DNA from 2 places in the Phaeacidiphilus oryzae TH49 genome. Region 1 is predicted to be linked to the other one. Evidence: riboswitches for the same ligand, from Rfam matches in the RefSeq annotation. Region 1 holds a riboswitch; the other holds the start of a gene.

Region 1 (5,196 bases):
TACACCTTCGCGGCGGGCGCGCTGACGACCGCGGGCAGCGACCCGGGCGCGGGCAGCCTGAAGGTGATGGCGGCGGTGATGGCCGCCGGGATGACGCCGCCGCTGGGGCTGGCGCTGGCGACCGTGGTGCGGCGGCGGCTGTTCTCCGCGGAGGAGCGGGAGAACGGGAAGGCCGCGTGGGTGCTGGGCGCCTCCTTCATCACCGAGGGCGCGATCCCGTTCGCCGCGGCGGATCCGCTGCGGGTGATCCCGTCGGGGATGCTGGGCTCCATGGTCGTCGGCGGCCTCTCGATGTGGTTCGGCGCGACGCTGCGTGCTCCGCACGGGGGGATCTGGGTGCTGCCCCTGATCGGCCGCCCGCTGCTGTATGTCCTCGCGATCGCCGCCGGTACGGCGGTGACGGCCGCCGCGGTCATCACCCTCAAGTCCCTCCGCGGCACCCCCGGAGCCCGGTGAGCCCCAAGGGCTCGTCGAGGGCGCGGGGAACTGCGCGCCGGCAGTGGCCACTGGGCTGCAACCCGTACTCCGTTGCCGGCTGCGGACCGTAGCCGCTTCGCCGCGCAGTTCCCCGCGCCCCTTATGTCGCTGCGCGACTTCGCGGGGCCGGGTGAGCCCGAAGGGCTCGTCGGGGGCGCGGGGAACTGCGCGCCGGCAGTGGCCACTGGGCTGCAACCCGTACTCCGTTGTCGGCTGCGGATCGTAGTCGCCTCGGCGCGCAGTTCCCCGCGCCCCTTAAGTCGCTGCGCGACTTCGCGGGGCCGGGGGCAGAGAACTAGAACGCCGGTGCCTCGGGGTCGAAGCTCGCGCGTCCTGCCATCGGGCTGGACGCCTCCGCGTGGTAGCGCTTCGGCACGCGGCCGGCGAGACGCGCCAACCGCCCCGCCTCCACCGCCCGCCGCATCGCCTCGGCCATCAGCACCGGGTCCTGCGCCCGGGTCACCGCGGTGGCCAGCATCACCGCATCGCACCCCAGTTCCATCGCCAGCGCGGCGTCGGACGCCGTGCCGGCCCCGGCGTCCAGGATCACCGGCACCCCCGCCTGCTCCACGATCAGCTGGAAGTTGTGCGGGTTGCGGATCCCCATCCCCGACCCGATCGGCGACCCCAGCGGCATCACCGCCGCGCAGCCGACCTCCTCCAGCCGGCGGGCCAGCACCGGGTCGTCGTTGGTGTAGGGCAGCACCGTGAAGCCGTCGTCGACCAGCGTCTCCGCCGCGTCCAGCAGCTCGACGGCGTCCGGCAGCAGCGTCCGCTCGTCGGCGACGACCTCCAGCTTGATCCAGTCGGTGCCGAGCGCCTCCCGCGCGAGCCGCGCGGTCAGCACCGCCTCGCCGGCGGTGAAGCAGCCGGCGGTGTTGGGCAGCGGATCGATCGCGTTCCGCTGGAGCACCTCGAAGACGGAGCCCCGCGCCGACGGGTCGATCCGCCGCATGGCGACCGTGGTCAGCTCGGTGCCGGAGGCGATCAGCGCCCGCTCCAGTACCTCAAGGCTCGGCGCCCCGCCGGTGCCCATGATCAGTCGGGAGCCGAAGCTCCGTCCCGCAAGGGTGAAGACATCGTCAGCCATGGCAATCGTTCTCCTCAGCCGCCCTGAACCGCCGTCAGGACCTCGACCCGGTCCCCGTCCTGGAGTGTCGCCGTCGCCCACGAGCCGCGCGGGACCACGGACTCGTTGAGCGCGGCGGCGACCCCGCGCGGGGCCCGGCTGAGTTCGGCGACCACCTGGTCCAGGGTGGTGCCGGCGGTGAACTCCCGCCGCTCGCCGTTGACGGACACGATCATGACGCGCGCACCTCCGCGGATTCCGGGCGCCGGAAACGAGTGGGGGAGAAGGGGGCGGCGAGCTCCGGCACCCGTCCGGTCGCCAGCAGTTCGGCGACCAGCTCGCCGGTGACCGCGGTGAGGAGGACGCCGTTGCGCCCGTGCCCGGTGGCGGCGACCAGGCCTGGCACCCCGGTCGGCCCGATCATCGGGGCGTTGTCGGGCGAGCCCGGCCGCAGCCCGGCGCCGGTCTCGGCGAGCGGAAGCTCGGTGATGCCGGGCACCAGCTCGTGGGCGTCGCGCAGCAGTTCGTACACCCCGCCGGCGGTGACGGTGGTGTCCCAGCCGCGCTCCTCGGTGGTCGCGCCGATCACCAGCTCGCCGTTCTCCCGGGGCACGAGGTAGATGTGCACCCCGCGGACGACCGCCCGGACGTTCCGCCCGAGGAACCCGGCGAACGGGCCGTCCATCCGCAGCCGCAGCACCTGGCCCTTCACCGGGCGGACCGGCAGCCCGTCGTAGAGCTCGCCGGAGCGCGAACCGGCGGCCAGCACGGTCTGCCCGGCGCGCAGCAGCCGCCCGTCGCCGGTGCGCGCGCCGACCACCTGGCGCTCGCCGCCGGCATCCGCGCCGTCCGCGCCGTCCGTGCCATCCGTGCCGTCCGCGTACGTCAGTTCCGCCGCCCGGGCTCGGTCGATCACCACCCCCGACCGTTCGCAGGCCGCGGTCAGCGCCGCGCCCAGCCGGCGGCCGTCCACCTGGTGGTCGTCCCGGGCGAGCAGCCCGCCGCGGACCCCCGGCGCCAGCATGGGTTCGAGCCGGCGGCATTCGCGGCCGGTCAGCCACTCCGCGTCCAGGCCCAGCCGCCGCTGGAACGCGTGGACCTCGCGCAGCTCGGCGCGGTCGTCCGCGTCCAGCGCGACGGCGAGGGTGCCGCACCGGCGGTAGCCCAGGTCCATCCCGCCGGAGGCCTCGGCCAGCTCGGCGGCGAACTCCGCGTACCGGGCGTTGGATTCGAGTCCCAGCCTGAGCAGCGGCTCCTCGCCGTACTGCAGCTCGGTGACCGGGGCCAGCATCCCCGCGGCCACCTGGTTGGCGCCGCGCCCCGGATCGGGGTCCAGCACGGTCACCGAGAGGCCGCGCCGGCGCGCCCGCCAGGCCGAGGCCAGGCCGATGATCCCGCCGCCGACGACGAGGACGTCGACGGCCGCGTCAGCGTCGCTTCCAGCCATGGGTTCCCAGAACCTCCCTTCGCCGGCATGACCCGGATCAGGTTCGGACGGTCGGAGGCCGCGAACGCCTCCCTCTCAGCCCGGCGCGCCGGGCTCCCGCGATACCCTCCCCACCGTACAGGTGATCGCTTCGCAAGGGTGGGGGTGGACCGGGGATGCCGGAAGCGCCGGGAACGGAGCGGGCGTCGGCCGCTGAACAGCGGGTCGTCGTGGTCGGCGCCGGGCTGGCCGGCCTGCAGATCGCGCTGGGCCTGCGGGAGAACGGCCACCGCGGACCGATCACCCTGGTCGGCGAGGAGCTCCACCCGCCGTACGACCGCCCGCCGCTCTCCAAGGATCTGCTGCTGGGCACCACCGAGCATTCGGCCTTCGAGTTCGACGCGGTCGGCCGGGAGATCGAACTCCGGCTCGGCACAAGGGCGTCCGGCCTCGACCCGGTCGCCCGTGAGCTCCGGGTGACCGGCGGCGACGGCGAGGAGAGCATCCTCCGCTACGACAGCGTGGTGCTGGCCACCGGCGCCGCCCCGGTCCTGCTGCCCGGCACCGCCCCGGGCTCCGGGGTGCACCTGCTGCGCACCCACGACGACGCCCTCGCGCTGCGCTCGGCGCTCCGCCCCGGGGCCCGGGTGGTGATCGTCGGGGCGGGCTGGATCGGCGCCGAGGTGGCCACCGCCGCCCGCAAGTCGGACTGCGAGGTGGTCGTCCTGGAGGCGGCCGACCGCCCGCTGGCCGGCGCCCTGCCCGCCGAGTACGGGGAGCGCACCCGCCCCTGGTACGCCGAGGCCGGCGTCGAGCTGCGCACCGGCTGCCGGGTGGCGGAGCTCTCCGCCGACCGGGTCCGGCTGGCGGACGGCGAGGAGCTGCCGGCGGACGCCGTGGTCCTCGGCGTCGGCGCCCGCCCGGCCACCGACTGGCTGGCCGGCAGCGGCGTCGCCCTCCACGACAACGGCGCCGTGCTGGCCGACGACCGGCTGCGGGCCTCCGTCCCCGGCGTCGAGGACGCCGGGGTGTGGGCGGTCGGCGACTGCGTCTCCTTCCCCTCCACCCGCTACGGCGCCCGGCTCACCGTCCACCACTGGGACAACGCCCTGAACGGCCCGCGCACCGTGGTCACCAACATGCTGGGCGCCGACGACGCGTACGACCCGGTGCCGTACTTCTGGTCGGACCAGTTCGGCCGGATGATCCAGTACCTCGGCCACCACCCGGCCGGCGACCTGGTCGTCGAGCGCGGCGAGCCGGACGGGCCGGAGGGCTGGTCGGTGCTCTGGCTGCGGGAGAGCGACGGGGTGCCGATGGCGTTGCTCGCCGTCAACCGGCCGCGGGACGTCGCCCAGGGCCGGCGGCTGCTCGCCCTGGGCTCCCCGATCGACCCGGTGGCGGCCTCGGACTCGGCGGTTCCGCTGAAGTCCGCGGTGCGGCGCTGACCCAGGCGCATCGGGATCGTAGGCTGTCCCCTGTGAGTGAGATTGATCCCAAGATCGACGCCCTGGTCCCCTCCTGGATGTACCTGCCGGACATCTCCGAGAAGTGGGGGGTGGAAGTCACCCGGGTCCGGCAGATGGTCAAGGAGGGCGATCTGCTCGCCGTCCGACGGGGTGAGAACAACAGCCTCCAGGTGCCCGCCGCCTTCATCGGGGACGAAAAGCCGGTGAAGGGCCTGGTCGGCACGCTCACCGTGCTGAAGGACGCGGGCTTCACCAAGGAGGAGGCCATCGAGTGGCTCTTCACCCCCGACGACACCCTGCCCGGGACGCCCATCGACGCGCTGCGCGAGAACCGCGGCACGGAGGTCAAGCGGCGCGCCCAGGCGATGGCCGTCTGAGCGTCCGAAGATCCGAGCCGAAGGTCTGAGCCCAAGGTCTGAGGGGACGTCAACAACTGTGGAAACCCGTGAGGAGCGTGCGTCGGCGCTCGCCGACGCACGGCTCTACCTGTGCACGGACGCCCGCCGCGCGCAGGGCGACCTGCCCGACTTCCTGGACGCGGTGTTGTCCTCCGGAGTCGACATCATCCAACTGCGCGACAAGGGTCTCGAGGCCAGGGAGGAGCTGGCGCATCTGCGGCTGTTCTCCGAGGCCTGCCGCCGGCACGGCAAGCTGCTCGCCGTCAACGACCGCGCCGACGTGGCGTGGGCGGCCCGGCCGGACGTCCTCCATCTGGGCCAGGACGACCTGCCGGTCCCGGCGGCCCGCGGCATCCT
Region 2 (5,196 bases), 1.9 Mb from region 1:
CGTCACCCGGGGACCGATCATGACGCGGTCACCGATCGTGATGCCGCCGAGGTCGAGGAAGTAGCAGCCCTGGTTGATGAACACCTTCTCCCCGAAGGTGGCGCCCAGGCCGTAGTCGCAGTAGAAGGGCGGCAGGATCGACAGCGAGTCCGGGACGGGATTGCCGAAGATCTCTTCGAGCAGCTCCCTCCTCCCGTCGAGGTCGTCGAAGGGAAGCGCGTTCAGCCGCGCGGTCAGACCCATGACGAGCTGCACGCGCTCCACGAACGCGCGGGACTCGGGGGTTCGGCTGCGGAGGCGCTGCTCGTTGCGCATAGGGCCGGTGCTCCAGGTTCGTAGGCGTCGCCGGACGGTCGCCCTGGCGCCCTCGGCCGACCAGAGGGTCCGGGGTCGGGGTCCGGCAGACAGGCATTACAGCCCCGCGCCCTCCCACTCGCAAACAACCTCCGGCGCAATCGAAACAACCATCGGTTGTACGTCCGTCGCCACGACACCCCCCGCCGCTCTCCCACGGCGCTGCGCAGCGCAGCGCGACAGTCCAGACGGAGAACGAGAAGGGCGGGTCGGCGCTGTTCGCGCGAACCCGCCCCGAGCTGGGTGGACGCCCCCGGCGGAGAGTGTGGGATTCGAACCCACGGTCAGGGGTTACCTGACGACGGTTTTCAAGACCGTTCCCTTAGGCCGCTCGGGCAACTCTCCTCCGGCCCGCCGGCTGGGGCGGGCCGTCAGAGGCGATCTTCTCACGACTGCCGAGCGGCCCCGGCACGGACTGGGCGGAACAAGCCATTCCGTCCGGTCTGGTCTCCGGGGCCCGCTCGCCGCCGTCGCCGGCCCTGCCGGCGATCGCTACTGGTCGCCCTTGCGAGAGCCCAGGGTGAGCGTCGTGGTGTGGGTCTGGCCGCCCCGGGTGTAGGTCACGCTGACCTTCTGGCCCGGCTCGTGCGACCAGATCTCGCTGACCAGGGTCGGCCCGCTGTCGATCGGCACCCCGTCCAGCTTGGTGATGACGTCGCCCGCCTTCAGCCCGGCCTTGTCCGCGGGGCCGCCGGGGGTGACCGCGGGCGTGCCCTGGATCGCGGTCGGCGAGATCTGCGCCCCGTCGCCCTGGTAGTTGTCGTTCCGCAGCACGCCGATGATCGGGTAGATGGGCTGGCCGGTGTTGATCAGCTCGCCGGCCACCCGCCTCGCCTCGTTGATCGGGATGGCGAAGCCGAGGCCGATGCTGCCGGACTGCTGGCTGCTGCCGCCGAACGGGCTGGAGCCGCCGCTGTTGGTGGACTGGATCGCCGAGTCGATCCCGATCACCTGGCCCTGCCCGTTGAGCAGCGGCCCGCCGGAGTTGCCCGGGTTGATCGACGCGTCGGTCTGCAGCGCGTTCATGTACGAGGTCTGGCTGCCGGTCTCGTCGCCCGAGGCGACCGGCCGGTTCTTGGCGCTGACGATGCCGGTGGTCACCGTCCCCGAGAGGCCGAACGGCGCGCCGATGGCGACGGTCGGGTCGCCGACCGCGACGCTGTCCGAGTCACCCAGCGGGAGGGGCTTCAGCTTGTCCGTCGGCGGGTTGTCGATCTTGACGACCGCGACGTCGTAGCCGGAGGCCCGGCCGACCACCGAGGCGGGGTAGCTGGATCCGTCGGAGAGCTTGACGGTCAGCTTGCCGCCGTTCAGCGCGGGAGCGACCACATGGTTGTTGGTCAGGATGTGGCCCTGGGTGTCGAACACGAAGCCGCTGCCGGTACCGGTCTCCTGCGAGCCGCTGGCCTCGATGGTGACCACGCTCGGCAGCGCCTTGGCCGCTATCCCGGCGACGCTGTTCGGCGAGCGCTCCAGCGCCTTGGGGTCGGTCGACGAGGAGACCGTGGTGCTCGAGTCGGAGGAGGAGTTGCTCTTCTCCACCGAGGAGCCGATCACCCCGCCGAGACCGCCGGCCACCACCGCGACGGCGGCGAGGAGGGCGATCAGCCCCCCGCGCCCCTTCTTCGGCGGGGCGGCGGGCGGCGGCGGGTACTGGCCGCCGAGGATGTACGGCTGCGTGGGGGGCTCGGCGGGAGGCGGCGGCGCGGCGGCGAAGGCATCCGCTCCGGCCGGCGCAGCGGCGGGACCCGGGGCCGACGCGTCGGCGGGACCCGCACCCGGCACCGCGGCGTGCTCCGCGGGCGGCTCCGCGGCCGGCTGCGCGGGCGGCTCCGCCGACGGCGGCTGAGGCGGAGGAAGCCGGTGCAGCACCTCCTCCCCCTCCGGAGGAGTCTTCGCCGATGGCACGTCGGCGCCCCCACCCTCCTGCTCGGTGCTCACGAAAGACCTCCTAGGACAGGACCGTGGTCCCTTAGCTTCGTCCATCGACTGTCTGGACACCGTAAACGGAACCCGTCAATCGGTGTGCCGGGCGGCCTCGATCCGGTCGCCGGGACCGGGAGCGCACGGCGCTTGGCCGCGCCGGGGGCTCCGTCCTACCATGTCCCGGCGACAACGGAACGCGGGAGCTCGGACCAGCCGGGCTGAGAGGGCGTCGACATGGGGACGCCGACCGCCTGAACCTGACCGGGTAATGCCGGCGTAGGGAGCTGTGGGCCGTGACGTCCCCGTCTACGTCTTCTTCTTCGTCCTCTTCGTCCTCTTCCTCTTCCTCGTCCTCCGCCGTGGCCGAACGGACCGCCACCCTGCTGTCCGGGGACCGCGAGCACGAGGCGCCGCTGGTGCTCGACACCGCCCCGCCGCGCACCCTGGGCCTGCGCGACCAGGCGGCCTTCTGGGCCAACCTCGGTGTCTCGCTGATCGGCTTCAGCAGCGCCGCCACCGTCCTCGGCACGGCCGGCCACGAACTCTCGATCACCGCCTCGATCACCGCCATCGCGGTCGGCACCGTGATCGGCACGCTGATGCTCTCCATCGCCGCCGTGGTCGGCACCAGGACCGGCGCCCCGGCGATGGCCGTCCTCCGCGGGCTCTTCGGCACCCGCCTCTCCTACGCCCCGACGGTGCTCAACATCGTGCAGTGCGTGGGCTGGGGGGTGTACGAGCTGACGGTGATAGCGATGGGCGCCGAGGCGCTCTTCGGCGGCGGCCCGCACTGGCTGTACGTCGTCCTCGCCGGGCTGCTGACCACCGGCCTGACGATCCGTCCGCTGGGCTCGATCGCGGTGCTGCGGCGGTACGTGGCGATCGCGGTGGCGGTGGCGATGCTCTACTTCACCGTCCAGCTGGTCCGGCAGGGCGTGCCCGACCCGGGCCACGGGAACTGGCAGGGCTTCCTGCCCGCCACCGACGCGGTGGTCGCGGTCTCCATCTCCTTCGTCCCGCTGGCCGCCGACTACACCCGGCACGCCCGCACCGGCCGGGCCTCCTTCTGGGGCTCGTTCCTCGGCTACTCGGTGGCCCAGGTCTGGTGCTACGTCCTCGGCCTGGTGGCGCTGGTGCAGGTGGGCGGGGACCCGAACAAGATCTTCTCGACCTTCATGGGGGTGGCGGCCGGCTGGCTGTTCTTCGCCGTGCTGGTGCTGCGCGAGGCCGACCAGTCCTTCGCCAACGTCTACTCGACGGCGATGTCGCTGCACAACCTGCTGCCCCGGGTGGACCGGCGCTGGCTGTCGCTGGGCATCGGCGCGCTGGTCACCGTGCTGGGCCTGCTGGTGAGCAACTTCGACTCCTACTTCGCCTTCCTCTCCCTGATCGGCGCGGTCTTCGTGCCGCTCTTCGCGGTGCTGGCGGTGGACTACTTCTTCGGGGCCGGACGCCGCCCCGGCGGCTGGGACATGTCGGAGCAGGCGCCCACCCGCTGGCTGACCCTGCTGCCCTGGGCGCTGGGCTTCGCCGTCTACCAGCTGCTGGCGCCCACCGAGCTGACCGGCTGGGGGGCGTTCTGGCCCGACTTCTGGTCCCGCGTGCAGGAACTGACCGGTATTCACCCGCAGGTGTGGACCTCGGCCTCGCTCTTCTCCTTCCTCGTCCCGGCCCTGCTGATGCTGGCGCTCACCCCGCTGACCCGCCGCGAGCAGCGCGAGCGCAGCGGCGGAAGCAGCGGCGGGAGCGGCGGCGAGCGCGCCGAGCGCGCCGAGCGCCGCGGGCGCTGAGCCCGCGCCGCCGGGGTGAGCGGCACCGAGACTTCACGGTGCCGTCACCCGGCCGTCGGCACGGAGCGCGCGGCGGCCCCGGTACGGCTGCCTAGTCTGGTGCGGTGAGCGAGCGCACGACCCCTCCACGGTCCCCCCGAGCCACCGCCCCCGAGGGGATCGCGATCCCGAACCGGGACCGCGTCCACGTGGTCGCCCACCGCGGCTCCTCGGGCTCGATCGCCGAGCACACCCTGGCGGCCTACCGCCGGGCGCTGGAGGAGGGCGCGGACGCGCTGGAGTGCGACGTGCGGCTCACCTCCGACGGGCATCTGGTCTGCCTCCACGACCGCCGGATCGACCGCACCTCCAACGGCCGCGGGGTGGTCTCCACCCTCTCCCTCGCCGAGCTGCTCCGGCACGACTTCGGCTCCTGGATGAGCGGCGGCGACGGCCCCTCCCCGGTCCTCACCCTGGAGGACCTCCTCGGCCTGGTCGCGGACTGCGGCCGCCGGGTGGAGCTGGCCATCGAGACCAAGCACCCCACCCGCTACGGGCCCCGGGTCGAGGAGCGCCTGATCCAGACCCTCCGCCGGTACGGGCTGCTGGAGCCCCCGGCGGAGCACAAGGAGCCGGCGGTGCGGGTGATGAGCTTCTCCCGGCTCGCCCTGCTGCGCACCCAGCGGCTGGCGCCCGGGCTGCCGACGGTGTTCCTCACCGAGCGCCCGCAACTGCCCGGCGAGGGCAGCCGACTGCCCGGCAGCACCCGGATCGCCGGACCCGGGATCGCGCTGGTCCGGGCGCACCCGGCGTATGTGGCCCGGGCCCACCGGGCCGGCTACCGGGTGCACGTCTGGACCGTGGACGACCCGGCGGACGTCGAGCTCTGCCTGCGGCTCGGCGTGGACGCCCTGATCACCAACCATCCGGCCCGGATCCTTGCCCAACTCGGACGAACGCCGCCATTTCCGTCAATCAGTGCGAACACCGTCAAGAAATAGCAATCCACCCGAGCGCCGCGGACACCGACGATCCGTCACCTTCCCGGGGGCATCGGAAGCTCCGGGGGCGTATGCGGAGCGCATCTTCCGGGAATGGCTGAAAATGCCTGCGCCCGCCCGTCAGGCCAGGGATTTCGAGCAGATTA

Evidence for each region. A riboswitch is a leader RNA that binds a small molecule or an ion and turns the genes downstream of it on or off. The one in region 1 is predicted to bind thiamine pyrophosphate.
Region 2: another riboswitch for thiamine pyrophosphate. It lies ahead of BS73_RS20045 (purine-cytosine permease family protein); the one in region 1 lies ahead of thiO (glycine oxidase ThiO).

Annotation. Positions count from the first base shown of each region.
Region 1 covers NZ_JQMQ01000005.1:5,577,716-5,582,911, forward strand. Annotated here, with positions in the region: gene BS73_RS28560 (PTS fructose transporter subunit IIABC) at 1-456, shown strand, start outside; gene BS73_RS28565 (thiazole synthase) at 773-1,567, opposite strand; gene thiS (sulfur carrier protein ThiS) at 1,582-1,782, opposite strand; gene thiO (glycine oxidase ThiO) at 1,779-2,993, opposite strand; TPP riboswitch at 2,991-3,103, opposite strand; gene BS73_RS28580 (NAD(P)/FAD-dependent oxidoreductase) at 3,149-4,420, shown strand; gene BS73_RS28585 (Rv2175c family DNA-binding protein) at 4,453-4,818, shown strand; gene thiE (thiamine phosphate synthase) at 4,877-5,196, shown strand, end outside.
Region 2 covers NZ_JQMQ01000005.1:3,674,857-3,680,052, reverse strand. Annotated here, with positions in the region: gene BS73_RS20060 (sugar O-acetyltransferase) at 1-315, opposite strand, end outside; tRNA gene BS73_RS20055 (tRNA-Ser) at 612-699, opposite strand; gene BS73_RS20050 (S1C family serine protease) at 847-2,295, opposite strand; TPP riboswitch at 2,467-2,580, shown strand; gene BS73_RS20045 (purine-cytosine permease family protein) at 2,640-4,070, shown strand; gene BS73_RS20040 (glycerophosphodiester phosphodiesterase) at 4,229-5,050, shown strand.